2 regions of the Klebsiella sp. I138 genome follow, and region 2 is predicted to be linked to the other one. Evidence: riboswitches for the same ligand, from Rfam matches in the RefSeq annotation. Region 2 holds a riboswitch; the other holds the start of a gene.
The links. A riboswitch is a leader RNA that binds a small molecule or an ion and turns the genes downstream of it on or off. The one in region 2 is predicted to bind thiamine pyrophosphate.
Positions count from the first base shown of each region.

Region 1: another riboswitch for thiamine pyrophosphate. It lies ahead of ACMYSK_RS06480 (TenA family protein); the one in region 2 lies ahead of thiM (hydroxyethylthiazole kinase).

Region 1 covers NZ_CP180447.1:1,385,744-1,393,024, reverse strand. Annotated here, with positions in the region: gene ACMYSK_RS06500 (diaminobutyrate--2-oxoglutarate transaminase) at 1-864, opposite strand, end outside; gene ACMYSK_RS06495 (ABC transporter substrate-binding protein) at 1,171-2,106, opposite strand; gene ACMYSK_RS06490 (ABC transporter permease) at 2,139-2,879, opposite strand; gene ACMYSK_RS06485 (ABC transporter ATP-binding protein) at 2,876-3,604, opposite strand; gene ACMYSK_RS06480 (TenA family protein) at 3,601-4,296, opposite strand; TPP riboswitch at 4,361-4,462, opposite strand; gene ACMYSK_RS06475 (BamA/TamA family outer membrane protein) at 4,755-5,882, shown strand; gene ACMYSK_RS06470 (hypothetical protein) at 5,900-6,859, shown strand; gene ACMYSK_RS06465 (DUF4056 domain-containing protein) at 6,914-7,281, shown strand, end outside.
Region 2 covers NZ_CP180447.1:417,007-424,287, forward strand. Annotated here, with positions in the region: gene ACMYSK_RS01880 (alkyl/aryl-sulfatase) at 1-993, opposite strand, end outside; gene ACMYSK_RS01885 (helix-turn-helix domain-containing protein) at 1,210-1,845, shown strand; TPP riboswitch at 1,981-2,077, shown strand; gene thiM (hydroxyethylthiazole kinase) at 2,113-2,886, shown strand; gene thiD (bifunctional hydroxymethylpyrimidine kinase/phosphomethylpyrimidine kinase) at 2,886-3,686, shown strand; gene ACMYSK_RS01900 (GntR family transcriptional regulator) at 3,728-4,474, shown strand; gene ACMYSK_RS01905 (PfkB family carbohydrate kinase) at 4,448-5,413, opposite strand; gene ACMYSK_RS01910 (ADP-ribosylglycohydrolase family protein) at 5,410-6,414, opposite strand; gene ACMYSK_RS01915 (nucleoside permease) at 6,411-7,281, opposite strand, start outside.

The DNA of each region.
Region 1 (7,281 bases), 970 kb from region 2:
CGGCTCGATCCCGGCGTGTTCAAAGGCAAACAGCTTGCCGGTACGGGCAAAGCCCGCCTGAACTTCGTCGATGATCAGCAGAATGCCGTGTTCCTGGGTGACTTTACGAATGCGCTGGAGCCACTCAACCGGAGCCGGGTTCACGCCGCCTTCACCCTGAACGGCTTCAAGGATGACCGCCGCAGGTTTACGCACGCCGCTTTCCACGTCGTTGATCAGGTTTTCGAAGTAGTAGGTCAGCGCTTTCACGCCCGCTTCACCGCCGATACCCAGCGGGCAGCGGTACTGATGCGGATACGGCATAAACTGCACTTCAGGCATCATGCCGTTGACGGCTTCTTTCGGTGACAGGTTCCCGGTCACTGACAGCGCGCCGTGGGTCATGCCGTGGTAGCCGCCGGAGAAGCTGATAACCGAAGAACGACCGGTGTATTTTTTCGCCAGCTTCAGGGCCGCTTCTACGGCGTCAGCGCCGGACGGGCCGGTGAACTGCAGGCAGTATTCTTTGCCTTCTCCCGGCAGTAACGAGAGCAGGTATTCAGAAAAGCGATCTTTTAACGGGGTGGTCAGATCGAGAGTATGTAACGGCAAGCCGCTGGTAATGACACTTTGGATGCTTTGCAGCACATCAGGGTGGTTATGACCAAGAGCAAGGGTACCCGCGCCGGCAAGGCAATCAAGGTACTGCTTGTTATCCGCATCGGTTAACCACACGCCTTCCGCTTTTGTGATGGCCAGCGGCAGCTTACGTGGGTAACTCCTGACGTTCGATTCGAATTCAGCCTGACGGGCCAAAAAGGTTTCGTTGTTAGCGTCCAATAAATCTGCACTTAAAGTATCAATACGGACTTTATCCGTCATCATATCACTCCCACAACCAGCGTTGCGGTTGAACACTGGTTGAATAATTGGTTTAAGAAAATGAATCGCCATTCATAAAGCGCGCACAATATATGGCTTTTTAAATCGTCATTCAATGTTTTATTTATTGAGGTATTTTTACGTTATTTTTACATTACGAAAATCAATGGTAACGCATTGATTTAGATGATTTAATTTAAGTGTTATAAAACCATTAAAAGTGTAATTCTTAGTGAGTGAAAGTGCCGGGGTTTATTACCGTTTCGCTGAGTTAGCTGACGGAAATACTTCCGTCAGCTGTATGGTTACTCAATCCAGTTCGACCGCATATTGCGTTAAAGGTGTGATCTTTTTAACCAACTTGTTGTTATATAAAAACTGTTCGTAAGCCTCGTAGCGGGCTTTATCCAGCGCCGCCGGATTACGGGCAAACAGGGGTTCGGTTTGCTGCCAGGCCTGCTTGTTCAGCTCGGTATTCAGCTCCGGGTGAGCGGCGGCAAATGCCTGCCAGGTTTCCTGCGGATGGGCGTGCAGGTAGGCCACGCCTTTTTGCAGGGCCACGAGGAATTTTTTGATTTTAGCGGCATGAATTTGCTCACGATTTGCCACAATGACCAGCTCATCGTAAGCCGGCACGCCGAAATCTTCGACGTTCATCACCTGCGGGTCTTTACCCTGCAATTTTAGCTCCAGAGCTTCGATATTACGGTAGCCGCCAATCACCGCATCAACCTGACCGGCCAGCAGGGCGCTGGTTAGCTGGAAATTGACGTTAATCAGCGTGATGCTTTGCGGATCGATATGGGCGTTTGTCGCCATCGTTGCCAGCGTGGCCTGCTCGATACCGCTCACCGAGTAGCCGACTTTTTTGCCTTTCAGGTCGGCAGGGGTTTTGATGCTTTTATCCAGGGCGATCACGGTGTTCAACGGGGAGTTAATCAACGTACCGACCCGCACCAGCGGCAGGCCCTCATCGGCGAAAAAATGCACCTGTGGCTGATAGGTGATGGCCAGATCCGCCTGACCGGCTGCCACCAGACGCGGCGGCAGCGCCGGGTCAGACGGCGGGACTATTTTGACGTCCAGTCCTTGCTCTTTAAAGGCGCCAATCTGCTCTGCAACCATAATCGGGGCATGGTCCGGGTTAATGTACCAGTCCAGCACCAGCGTCAGCTTCTCGTTGGCGATAGCCTGACCGCTAAGCAGTGCGGTGATGGCCATCCCGGCGAAAATAGATTTGCTCATGGGTATTCCTTCATCGTTGTCCGTGTGGGTCATTATTCCGGCGTCCAGTTGATCAGCCGGTGTAAGAAAGCATCCACCGCCAGCCATAGCAGGATGGTCAGCAGCACTAAAATAAACAGCGCGGCAAAGCAGACATCGGTTTGCATGCGCGCGTTGGCATTGAGCATGACGTAGCCCAGACCTTCGGCCGAACCGACCCATTCACCGATAATCGCGCCGATGGGCGCCACGGCAGCCGCCATCCGCAGCCCGGAACCGAGCGCCGGCAGGGCGGCCATCAGGCGGACGTGACGCAGCTGTGCGCCAGACGAGGCGCCCATCGTGCGCGCCAGGTCGAGATAGTCATGGTTGACCCGGCGCAGGCCGTCAAAAAAGGCGGAGGTGACGGGAAAGAAGATAACCAGTACCGCCATCATCACTTTGGCGCTCATCCCGAAGCCGAACCACAGCACCAGCAGCGGGGCGAGGGCGAAAACCGGAATGGCCTGGCTGGTCAGTACCAGCGGCATCAGCCAGCGCTGTAGCCGTGGCGACATAATCATGCTCAGTGCTAATACCACCCCGAGCAGAACGCCGAGCGCCAGGCCGCTGAGGATCTCGCTTAACGTGACCAACGTGTGCCACCCCAGCCAGCTGCGGTTGACCCACAGGGCGTTAGCCACCGCCGACGGCGACGGCAGCAGGAACGCGGGGATGCCGCTGCGGCTGGCCAGCCACCAGAGCAGCAGCAGGCCACAGAACACCACGCCGCCGCGTAATAGTTTTCCTCTCATCCGTTGGCCCTCATCAGCTGTTGCAGCAGCTCGGCCTGACTATGCAGCAGGGCCGGATCGTCCGGTGCCCGCGGCGGTATCCCCGCCAGATGGTGCGAATCATCAATGCCGCCGGGCGGTGGCGAGAGCACCAGCAGACGATGGCTAAGCCGACAGGCTTCCATCGGATCGTGGGTAATCAGCACCACGGTACGCCGGGTCAGCAGTTCCGCCGCCAGCGTCTGGATACGGGTGCGGGTAATGGTGTCCAGCGCCGAGAAAGGTTCATCCATTAAGACGATCGGGCGATCTTCATACAGAGTGCGCGCCAGAGCGGCCCGCTGACGCATGCCGCCAGAGAGCGATGCCGGACGCTCGTTGGCGCACTGGCCGAGCCCCACCTGGTCTAATAAGGTCGCCACCCGCTGACGATCGACGCGTTCTCCGCGCAGACGAGCGCCGAGGGCAACGTTGTCCTGCACGCTCAGCCACGGATAGAGCAGGTCTTTTTGCCCCATCCACGCCAGGCGATGCCCCAGCGGCTGGCCGTCGCTGGCATAAACCTGGCCGCGGGTCGGGGCGGCCAGCCCGGCGATGATCCGCAGCAGGCTGGTTTTGCCGGCTCCGCTGGCACCCAGCAGCGAAATCCACTGTCCTCCGGGGATCTCAAACGACAGATTGTCGAATATGACCCGCGAACCGAAGCTCAGGCCTAAGTCCCGCACCTGAATCGTCGGGGCAATCACGCCGTAACCGCCGTGACGGCATTCAGTCCCATTTGCCAGAAGTTGGCTTCCAGACGGGTGGCGGTAGTGAAGATCGAACTCAACTCGGCGAGACGTGACTGCGCACCGCGCTGCTGCCAGATATTTTCGAGCAGGCCGATTGCCGCGTTGACGCCGTCGAGATAACCCGCGTCGCCGTAGTTACGGATCCAGGAAGCATATGGGTTATTTTCGAACCGGGTAGCCGGGTCGTTGAGCAGCCCGAGGCCGATTTCCGCGTAGCCCGCGACGCAGGGCATCAGCGCCACCAGCAGGTCCAGCGCATCCCCGGAATGACCGATATCCAGCACATAGCGGGTGTAGTTTACCGTCTCAGGCGCTTCGCTTTCGGCGGCCATCGTGGCTTCATCCAGCCCCCAGCCGGCACAGTAGCCGACGTGCAGCGGCAGTTCGCCAAGGATTGCGTTCATTGACGCGGCCGCGGCGCGCATCTCCGGGAGCGTACGCAGTTTGCTGACTAACAGGGCATAGCTGCGGGCAAAGTGGATCAGGAACAGGTAGTCCTGAGTCAGATAGCGCTGGAAGGCGCATTCGGGCAAGGTTCCGTCGGCGAGCTGGCGAAGAAAAGGATGGGCAACGTACTGTTCCCAGTCGTGTCCCGCCTGCTGGCGCAGACGACCATAAATACCCTGGGTGAAGACGGGAAGAATCACAGGACCTCCTGATAAAAGGGAGATCCGGGCGTGCGGAAGTATGAACAGGCAATGGCGGTAACTGGCAAAATTGCCGACCCGTCCCTTCGCTGGCATGACCCAGATCAGGTTCAAAGGGTTCGGCTTACGCCATCTCAGCCCTCACGGGACACCCCTCGGTTGCGCAATGTTATACGGCATTCACTTTTTGATTACAATCCCGCAGGGAGGCGATTTAAGCCACACATAGGTGACGCTGTCACTTATTTTTGGCAGGAAAATTCACCGCACAAGCAGAATGCGCACGGTTTTTATTAGCAATGTATGCGCTTAAGGCGGGCTATTTTGTCCAAAATTAAAGAAAACCTCTGGCCGAAAATTGGTAGTTCATGGCGCCATAGGATATATTTTCATTACCTGAAACCCATTATTCTTCAGCCACCTGGGCGTTCAGAACCCATCACGGCCCCGGAGAGTGCATGAAGTTTTCGCTATCGACCTTATTGCTGGCGCTCATCGTGCCGCTTTCCTTTCCTGCGGCGGCCGCCGATCTGTTCGATCCGGAAGATGGCATGCTGGATATGAGCCATTATCTCCAGGATAACCAGTATGGATTTCTTCCGGTACCGCTGGTCATCACGGAGCCGGCGGTGGGCTACGGCGGGGGGCTGTTTGGCCTCTTTTTGCACGGTAAAGGCACGCGTGATGGCGATAATTTCATTCCGCCGCCAATCACTGCTTTTGGTGGTGGTGGGACGCAAAACGGCACCTGGTTTGTTGGCGGCGGCCATCGGCATACCTGGAAGAACGACCATATCCGCTATCTGGTGATGCTGGGTTACGCCAATATTAAACTGGATATCTATTCTGACGGCCTCAGCAACCTGAATAAAAATACGGCGATTCACTCGCAGACCCGGGGCTATGGCGGTCTGCAAAAACTGTTGTTCCGCATTGGCGACACGCCGGTATTTGTCGGCGCCTCGCAGGTTTATGCAAAAACCGATATTTCTGCCGATAACCCGGTGGTCAATCGGATCTGGCAGCAGGTACTGGGGCAGGAAAGTGCATCTTCGGCGCTGGGGGTGGTGGCTGAATATGACACTACGGATAATTTTTTCTATCCTAAGAAGGGGTTATCGGTACAGAGCGAGTATCGATTTTATCGTTCATTGCTGGGCGGCGACTATCATTACGATCAGTTCTCTTTAGATGGGAAATACTTTATCCCACTGAGCCGCACGCTGACGCTCGCCGTAGCCGGCAACTATCAGTCGCTAACTCATCATGATAAGCGTCTGACGCCGATGGCTCGCCCTTATATCGAATTACGCGGGATTTCGCGTTATCGCTATCAAGGGGATTACGTGAGTACCGCACAAACTCAGCTAGCCTGGGAGTTTCAGCCGCGTTGGATCCTGCAAGGTTTCGTCGGCATTGGCAGTGCAGCAGACGAAGCACATTCATTGTGGGAGCAAACGGAAGTGGCGTGGGGGACAGGGTTTCGCTACCTGATAGCGCGCCAGTATGGGTTACATACGGGGATTGATATCGCCTTCAGCGAACACGAGCAGGCGGTCTATTTTAATGTGGGTTCCGGACTTTAAGGTCAAATGAGAAAAAAATGAGATGGACTAAAACCGTAATTATGTTGTTGTTAACGTCGGGTACCGCCTGGGGGGCCAGCACAACCGACAGTTCCGACAGCAGCAATGACAGCTATTTTCCGATCTGGGGTGATGAAGCACGGGCGCGCGGATATTCCATCCCGCTGCCGTTTGGGGTCAATTTAAGCTACATGAATATCCGCCAGGATATTCTGGTCGACAGTATCTATTTTTCCGGGCTGAAGCTGGGCAATCACCCGATTCCGAGCGATATGTTCGCCATCGATGCGGGGCACACGCGACAGAAAAGTAAAACTGAGAACCTGCGTCTTGATATGTGGGTGTTCCCTTTTTTAAATATCTACGGTATTGCCGGGCATACCAGCGGATCGTCCTTATCAAAAGTCTCCGTTGATGCCGATCCGTCAAAATATACCGGGATCGACCGAATTATTGCCGGATCCGTACACCGGCTCCATGAGAACGGGCAGCTGCAGGATATTGATTTTGCTCTGGACTTCAAAGGAACCACCTGGGGCACCGGGTTTACGCTCGCCGGTGGCTATGGCAACTGGTTTGGTCTGGTTGATACCAACTATACCCGCACCGACTTCGATATTCTTGATGGTAAAATTTCCGCGACGACCATCTCGCCGCGAATCGGCTATCGCTTTAATTTGCAAGGTATTGCGGGCCCGTCAAACTTAAGTATCTGGGTCGGAAGTATGTACCAGAACGTGCAGCAGGAGTTCAAAGGCAATCTCTCCGACCTGCATATGCCGCCGGAGCTCCAGCCGTTAATCGCTGCGGTCAATAAAGATGATCAGGGCAAGTTCGATGTGAAACAGCGGCTCTCGTCGCCGTGGAATATGCTGGTGGGTGCGCAATACGAAATTACGCAGAACTTTAACGTCTTAACAGAGTTTGGTTTTAACGAACGTAATAGCTTCTTTGTCGCCGGCGAATACCGTTTTTAACCTCGCAAGATGCCGCCTGTGAGGCCTCAGCTTTATGTCCTGGAGACGATGTTAATGCGTAATGGCTTGTTGTTTTTGTTGGCGGCCGCGTTCTCGGTGTGCGCGAAGGATCCGGTATTGCCAACCGTCCCGGTTCCCCGGGTGAAATCGGTGGTCAGCCAGCTGGCGCCACCGGAATCGCTGCGCCCGTGCTGCGCCTTCGGTTATGACCTGCACGTCAGAGCCATTGGGGTGCCAATCCCGGTCTATCAAATTGGCAATGTCCTGACCCTCGATACGCTGGGGAAGCATCATTACAACGACAGCGCGCTGGGGGCGGTTAAAAACCTGGTGGGCCTGAGCGAAGAGAAGAACGGGCTGATTTATACCCGCCGCGGCGGGTTTATCGATATTGCACACGTTCGCGATACCGCGGACAACAC
Region 2 (7,281 bases):
TTTCGACCAGGCCAGCGGATCGCGGATTTTTGCGCCGCGCAGCGAGTAGGTATTGTGCAGCGTGTGGGTCACGTCTTCCGCTGCCTCAATCATTTTCTTCTCTTTGACGTACCACAGCATTTCGGACGGAGCCTCGGAGCCCGGCGCCATCATGAAGTCGTAGGTCAGGCCATCGATCACTTCTTCCTGGCCGGTATGCGTAATGTAGTTGGTCGGCTGTAGCAGCGTCACGGTACCGGCGGAGGTGGTGGTGCCCAGCCCGGCACCGACCTGGCCTTTGGCATCAGGTTTGAGCAGGTTGCCGTACATGTAGCTGGCGCGACGGCTCATGGCGTTACCGGCCATAATATTTTCGGAAACCGCTTCTTCCATAAATCCGGCCGGAGCGTAGATTTTCACTTTGCCTGACTTCACATCCGCTTCATCAACCACGCCGCGGATACCGCCGTAGTGGTCAACGTGGCTATGGGTAAACAGGACCGCGACGACCGGTTTTTTGCCACGGTTTTTGAAATACAGTTCCAGGCCTTCTTTGGCCGGTTCTGCGGACAGCAGCGGGTCAATAATCGTGATCCCTTTCTCGCCTTCCACGATAGTCATGTTGGAAAGGTCAAGGTTACGAATCTGGTAAACGCCGTCGGTCACTTTATACAGGCCGCTGATGTTAATCAGCTGCGACTGACGCCACAGGCTCGGGTTAACGGTTGCCGGAGCTTTTTCGCCTTCTTTGATGAAGTCGTACTTCGCCGGGTTCCAGATAACGTTACCCTGTTCGCCTTTAATGACTTCCTGGGGCAGAGCGGCGACAAAGCCTTTATGCGCATTTTCAAAGTCGGTTTTATCGGCAAACGGCAGCTTGTTATACAGTGCGTTATTTGCCTGCTGGGTGGCTTCGGTTGCCTCTTTCGGCATAATCTGCGCGAAAGCTGAAACGGACAGCGAAGTTAAAACACCGGCCAGCGCCAGATGTTTTGCGATCTGATTTAATTTCATTGAAGGGCCTCTTGGATAATTTTCGTCGGGCTCAAAGAATAATGTTGAAACGACGAAAGCAAATCTGGAGTAATTGCTGACCATTGTAAGGGAATCTTATGAGTGCGATAGTCCCATATGGGACTGGCCATCAATCAAAATGAAACCGCCGGGAATGAGCATGATGTTCGCTGCTATACTAAAGCCGACAGCAAAAGGCGTGAGAAGGGGAAGTGCGTGAATTTTCAGGAAATACATAGCTATTATCAAACGCTAAAAATAGACACCTATCTGGCGGGAATTACCGAGGAAGGTGAAACGCTATCCGTGTCGATAAATAAAAAATTAGAATTAAAGGCCGGATATATTTATTTTTGTATCGACGGTTCTTTATCGATGGTTATGCCCGATAACGGGCTGATTGTAGGGAATACAATTGAACATATGCCGGTCGGTTTGCTGGAAAGATATTGTCCATTAGCGAAATTTGAATATAGCGCGGTAACCGCGGTGGAGCTTATCAAAATAACGTATGAGGCGTTCGACCGTATTTTTATACAAAACAGCCCGCAGCGCGTTCAGGAGCTGGCGACCATCATGGCGTATATGACCATCTTCACCATCGATCTGCACCATGAACGGCGGCAGCTCACCAGCTATCAGACTATCCGGCCGATGTTGTTTCGCTATCTCTACCGTCAGCAAGCGCACAAAGGTGAAAATGAAGGACTGGCGCTGTTTATCATTAAGCGAACGAACCTGTCGCGCACGCACGTTTTCCGGGTGCTGGCCGATCTGAAAGCCGGGGGCTACATCACGATGGTAAGAGGCAAACTGGTCTCCATCGACCGGCCACTGCCGGAAGAATATTAGGGTGGCTGCCGGGGTGGCGTTTTCTGCTGGATCGGTGACGATGTGGCAGCGTATTTTCGAAAGCGCGCCCGACATCAGGTGCTTGCGTCAGGCGTCGGCTTACCGTAACCTGCCTGCCGAGAAGATAGATATCTTCTCGATGACTCGGGGTGCCCTTCTGCGTGAAGGCTGAGAAAAACCCGTACCACCTGATCTGGATAATGCCAGCGTAGGGAAGTCAGAGACCCATTGGGTCGTTGCTTCTTCACCGCCTGGCTGGAGCAAACGATGCAAGCTGAGCCTCTCAATCCCGCGCACATAGCGCATCTGCAACATCTCTTTCGCCGTCATTCTCCCCTTGTTCACTGTATGACCAATGATGTGGTACAGACCTTTACTGCTAACGTACTGCTGGCGATCGGCGCCTCTCCGGCGATGGTGATTGACCCGCAGGAAGCGAGCCAGTTTGCGGCCATTGCCGATGCATTGCTGATTAACGTCGGAACCCTGACCATCGAGCGCGCAGAGGCTATGCGTGCCGCGGCGCTCAGTGCGCAAAGCGCGGGTAAGCCGTGGGCGCTGGATCCGGTGGCCGTCGGAGCGTTAACGTTGCGTAGCGAATTTTGCCATGAGCTGCTGAGCCTGCACCCGGCCGCCATTCGCGGCAACGCTTCCGAGATTATGGCGCTGGCGGGAATGAGCGCCGGTGGGCGCGGCGTGGACACCACCGATACCGCCGCCGCGGCGCTGCCTGCCGCTCAGGCGCTGGCGCGACAGATCAATACCATCGTCGCGGTAACCGGCGAAGTGGATTACATCACCGACGGGCAGCGCACGCGTACGGTCAGCGGCGGGGATGTCCTGATGACGCGGGTGGTGGGTACCGGCTGTGCGCTCTCTGCCGTGGTGGCGGCCAGTACCGCGATGCCCGGCGACCGCCTTGAAAACGTTGCGGCGGCCTGCGGCCTGATGAAACAGGCGGGAGGCGCGGCAGCGCTCGGCAGAGGTCCGGGCAGTTTTACTCCGGCGTTTCTTGACGCGCTGTACGGGGAGAACAAATGATGAAACGAATTAATGCGCTGACCATTGCCGGCACCGACCCCAGCGGCGGTGCGGGGATCCAGGCCGACCTGAAAACCTTCTCTGCGCTGGGAGCCTATGGCTGCTCGGTGATCACTGCGCTGGTGGCGCAAAATACTCGTGGCGTGCAGTCGGTCTATCGTATCGATCCTGATTTTGTTGCCGCGCAGCTGGATTCAGTATTCAGCGACGTCCGTATCGATACGACGAAAATTGGCATGCTGGCAGAAACGGATATCGTCGAAGCCGTGGCGGAACGTTTAGCGCGCTATCAGATAGAGAACGTCGTCCTGGATACGGTCATGCTGGCGAAAAGTGGCGATCCGCTGCTCTCGGCTTCAGCGGTGGAGACCTTACGCACCCGGCTCCTGCCGCGGGTTTCGCTGATCACACCGAATCTGCCGGAAGCGGCGGCGCTGCTGGATGCACCGCATGCGCAAAGTGAAAAAGAGATGCTCGAACAGGGGCGGGCGCTGCTGGCGATGGGCTGTGGCGCGGTGCTGATGAAAGGCGGTCATCTCGATAACGCGGAAAGCCCGGACTGGTTGTTTACCCGCGAAGGCGAACAGCGGTTTACCGCACCGCGCGTCCAGACTAAAAATACCCACGGTACCGGATGTACGCTCTCTGCGGCGCTGGCGGCCCTGCGCCCGCGCTATAGCGACTGGGGACAGACGGTGGCCGAGGCGAAAGGCTGGCTCTCTGCGGCGCTGGCGCAGGCGGATTCGCTGGAGGTGGGCCACGGTATTGGACCGGTTCACCATTTCCACGCGTGGTGGTAAGCCTGATATACTGGCGTGAGAATTCTGCCAGGAAAAGATAAATGGAACAGGCGCATACCCGGTTAATTACCCAGCTTGTTGAACGGATTGCGGCAGCGGATAACGCGCCGCTCTATCTGAAGTTTGCCGACACGATCAAGGATGCCGTGCGCAGCGGCTGGCTGGAAAATGGCAATATTCTTCCCGGTGAACGCGATCTCAGCCAGCTCACCGGCGTGTCGCGTATTACCGTACGCAAAGCGCTCCAGCTGCTGGAAGATGAAGGCGTGGTGACCCGTTCGCGCGGTTACGGGACGCAAATCAACAACATCTTCGAGTATTCCCTGAAAGAAGCTCGCGGCTTTACCCAGCAGGTGGTTTTGCGCGGTAAGAAGCCGGATACGCTGTGGGTGAACAAGCGTATTGTCAAATGTCCGGAAGAAGTTGCCCAGCAGCTGGCAATCGCGGCGGGCAGCGAAGTGTTTATGCTCAAGCGCATTCGGTATGTTGATGAGGACGCCGTGTCGCTTGAAGAGTCCTGGGTGCCTGCACATCTGATTCATGATGTGGATGCGATCAGCGTCTCGCTGTACGACTACTTCCGCAGCCAGCAGATCCTGCCGCAGCGAACCCGCTCACGCGTCAGCGCCCGGATGCCGGACGCCGAATTCCAGGCGCATATTAAGATGGACAGTGCTATCCCGGTGCTGGTGATCAAACAGGTGGCCCTCGATCAGCACCAGCACCCCATCGAATACAGCATCAGCTACTGCCGTAGCGACCTATACGTTTTTGTGTGCGAGGAGTAGCGCTTCGCGGTCCGGGGCGCAATCGCCGCCCCGATGGCCCACGACCCAGGCGGCAACGGCGTTCCCCAGCGTAACCGCCTCTCCCAGGCTCCAGCCAGCGGCCAGCCCGGCAAGCGTCCCGCCGGCGTGGCTGTCACCCGCGCCAATCGTATCAACCACCGTGGTCGGGAAAGGGGCGGCGAGGCCGCTTTCCTGCGGGCTGAAATACCAGGCGCCTTCTTTATCCAGACGCACAATCAGCGGTGCGGCATATTTATTCAGCCAGGCGGCGCCAAATTCGCTGACCTGGGGAGAAAACCCATTGGCATCGGCCGCGATCGCGGCTTCCTGCCGGTTGACGGAGACCAGCGGCTTAAGGGCCATCAGGCGCGTCATCAGCGCTTCGGGAATATCGGCAATCCGCGGGCCAAAGTCGATAAACGCGCTGACCCCGGACTGCCGCTCCAGCCAGGCCACCAGTCGTTCACCGCTGGCGGATGCCAGCTGATAACCGGAAAGGTAGACCAGACTGCCGGGCGGTGAGTACAGCGGTTTGAGCCACGCGTCGCACCATTGGTTTTCCACGCCGCTGAAGGACATAAAGGTCCGTTCGCCGTCTGGCTCAACCAGCGCCAGGCACCAGCCATTGTCCCCGTCGGCCTGGGTGATGACGCTCGCTAACCCCTCCTTGGCCAGCCGGTGGCGGATAATTTCCGCCCACACCCCCTGGCCAATCGGCAGCGCGTTTTGGGATTCGATCCCCAGCCTTTTTAACGCCACGGCGATGTTCAGCGCGCAGCCACCAACGTTCACGCTCTGCTGTTGCAGCTCGATATCACACCCGCGCCAGGGCAGGGCATACGCGTCGGCAATCACATCAATCACCGCCGCGCCAAGGACGGTGACCGGGCGTTGTGCTCTCAGCGTGGCCAGTTTGTCCGTTAACTGTTGGGCATTCATTCGGCCTCCCGCTGCTGGCGATAATGCATCAGGGCATCGGCATAGCGCGTGAAGTCCAGTTTGTTGACGTCGTCCAGGCGCGCCTTCAACGCGCCATCGATGGCTGACACACCGTGTAAAGCGCCGCAAATCGCCGTCGCCATGGCCCCGATAGTATCGGTATCGCCGCCAAGATTGGCACAGAGAATAGCGCAGCGGTTAGGGTCAGTACCGGCCAGTTCAACCATCGCTATTGCGCACGGCACGGATTCAATGGTGCTGGTCCCGGCGCCGATGAGCTGATAGAGCCGCTCGCTGGCGGACTCCAGACCATCAGCTTCTCGCACGGTCCGTAATGCCAGCTCAATACGCAGCGCCAGTGAAGCGCTAAACGTGGTGGTCCGCATTTCCTGTGCGTGACGTGCCACGCCCGGCAGGGCGTCAACAATCGCTGACCAGTCGGCGCCGTCCACGGCTCGCGAGATAGCCCAGGCGATAACCGTAGCGCCCGCAATCGCTAAATCAGATTTGTGCGTCGGGCTGGAGGCTGCCGCCACCTCGCCGATAAACGCGTCAAGATTCCCGCCCGGCAGCAGGCAACCCAGCGGAGAGGCGCGCATTGCCGCGCCGTTGGTGACGCCGTTATTATCCAGTTCGCTGACCGGCTTACCGCTGCGAATCGCGTTGAGGGCAATTTTCGATGTCGGCCCCAGGACATTTTTATTGAACGCATCGAAGCCTTCGGCCCAGCGCAGAATATGTCGGCCAATCACATCCGGCACGATCTGCCCGTCGCATTCCATGATGGCGTCGGCAAGGCACAGGGCCATCGATGTGTCATCGGTAAATTCCGCCTCGGCAAAGTAGCAGGCGGCATTATTCTCCGCCGGGCCAGGCAGGAAGCGGTCGATCCAGCCAAAATGGGCTTTCACCCGCGATCGTGGCCATAGCTCCGATGGCATGCCCATCGCATCCCCTAACGCCTGCCCGTAAAGAGCACCGAGAATACGTTCTGCTTTCATTTCACTTCCCCTTGTTTAAGCTCAGCATTTTGCGTGTCTACGTCGATGGTCGTAATCTCTTTGTCCGATTCACGGAAAAACACCATGAACAACACGGCGATAACGGCAATCATGACTGCGCCGAACGTCCACATGCCCGCCCAGTTGAAGGTGAGGCCGTTGACGGGAGGCGATAAGGCGAACATTTTTTCCATCATCACGCCGCCGAGGCGGTAGCCGAGCAGGCTACCAAAGCCCTGGCAGCACAGCGTGATTAAGCCTTGTGCCGCATTGCGCATCGACACCGGCGCCTTCTTGTCGACGTAGATATAGGCGGTGACGTAGTAAAAATCGTAGCTGACGCCGTGCAGCAGAATACCGAGGAACATCAGCGTATAGGTGAAATAGTTCTCCGCGCCGCCGAAGACGAAAAAGCCATAGCGAATCGCGGCGGTAATCAGACCAAGAAGCAGAACCTTTTTAATACCAAACCGTTTAGTAAAGAACGGCAGTGCCAGCATAAAGAAGATTTCAGAGAACTGGCCGAGGGTCATCCATCCGGTGGCGTTTTTCATGCCGGCTTCGGTGAGATAGCCGTTAGCGAAAATGTAATAGAAGGCCAGGGGCATGGCGAACAGGAAAGAGCAGAAGAAAAAGACGAGGAAGTTCTTGTCCCGCAGCAGGATCAACGCATCCAGGCCCAGCATCACTTTCAGGTCCAGTTTGCCACTGCTTTTCGGTGGTGTATCCGGCAGAAACAGCGCAAACACGCCGAGCAAGGCAGAGCTGCCGGCAGCGATCAACAGCGGCACGTTGGTGGGTGAAATATCGCTCAGCCCGAGCATCTGCGGTAAAAAACCGCACACCAGCCCGGAGCCGATCCAGCCG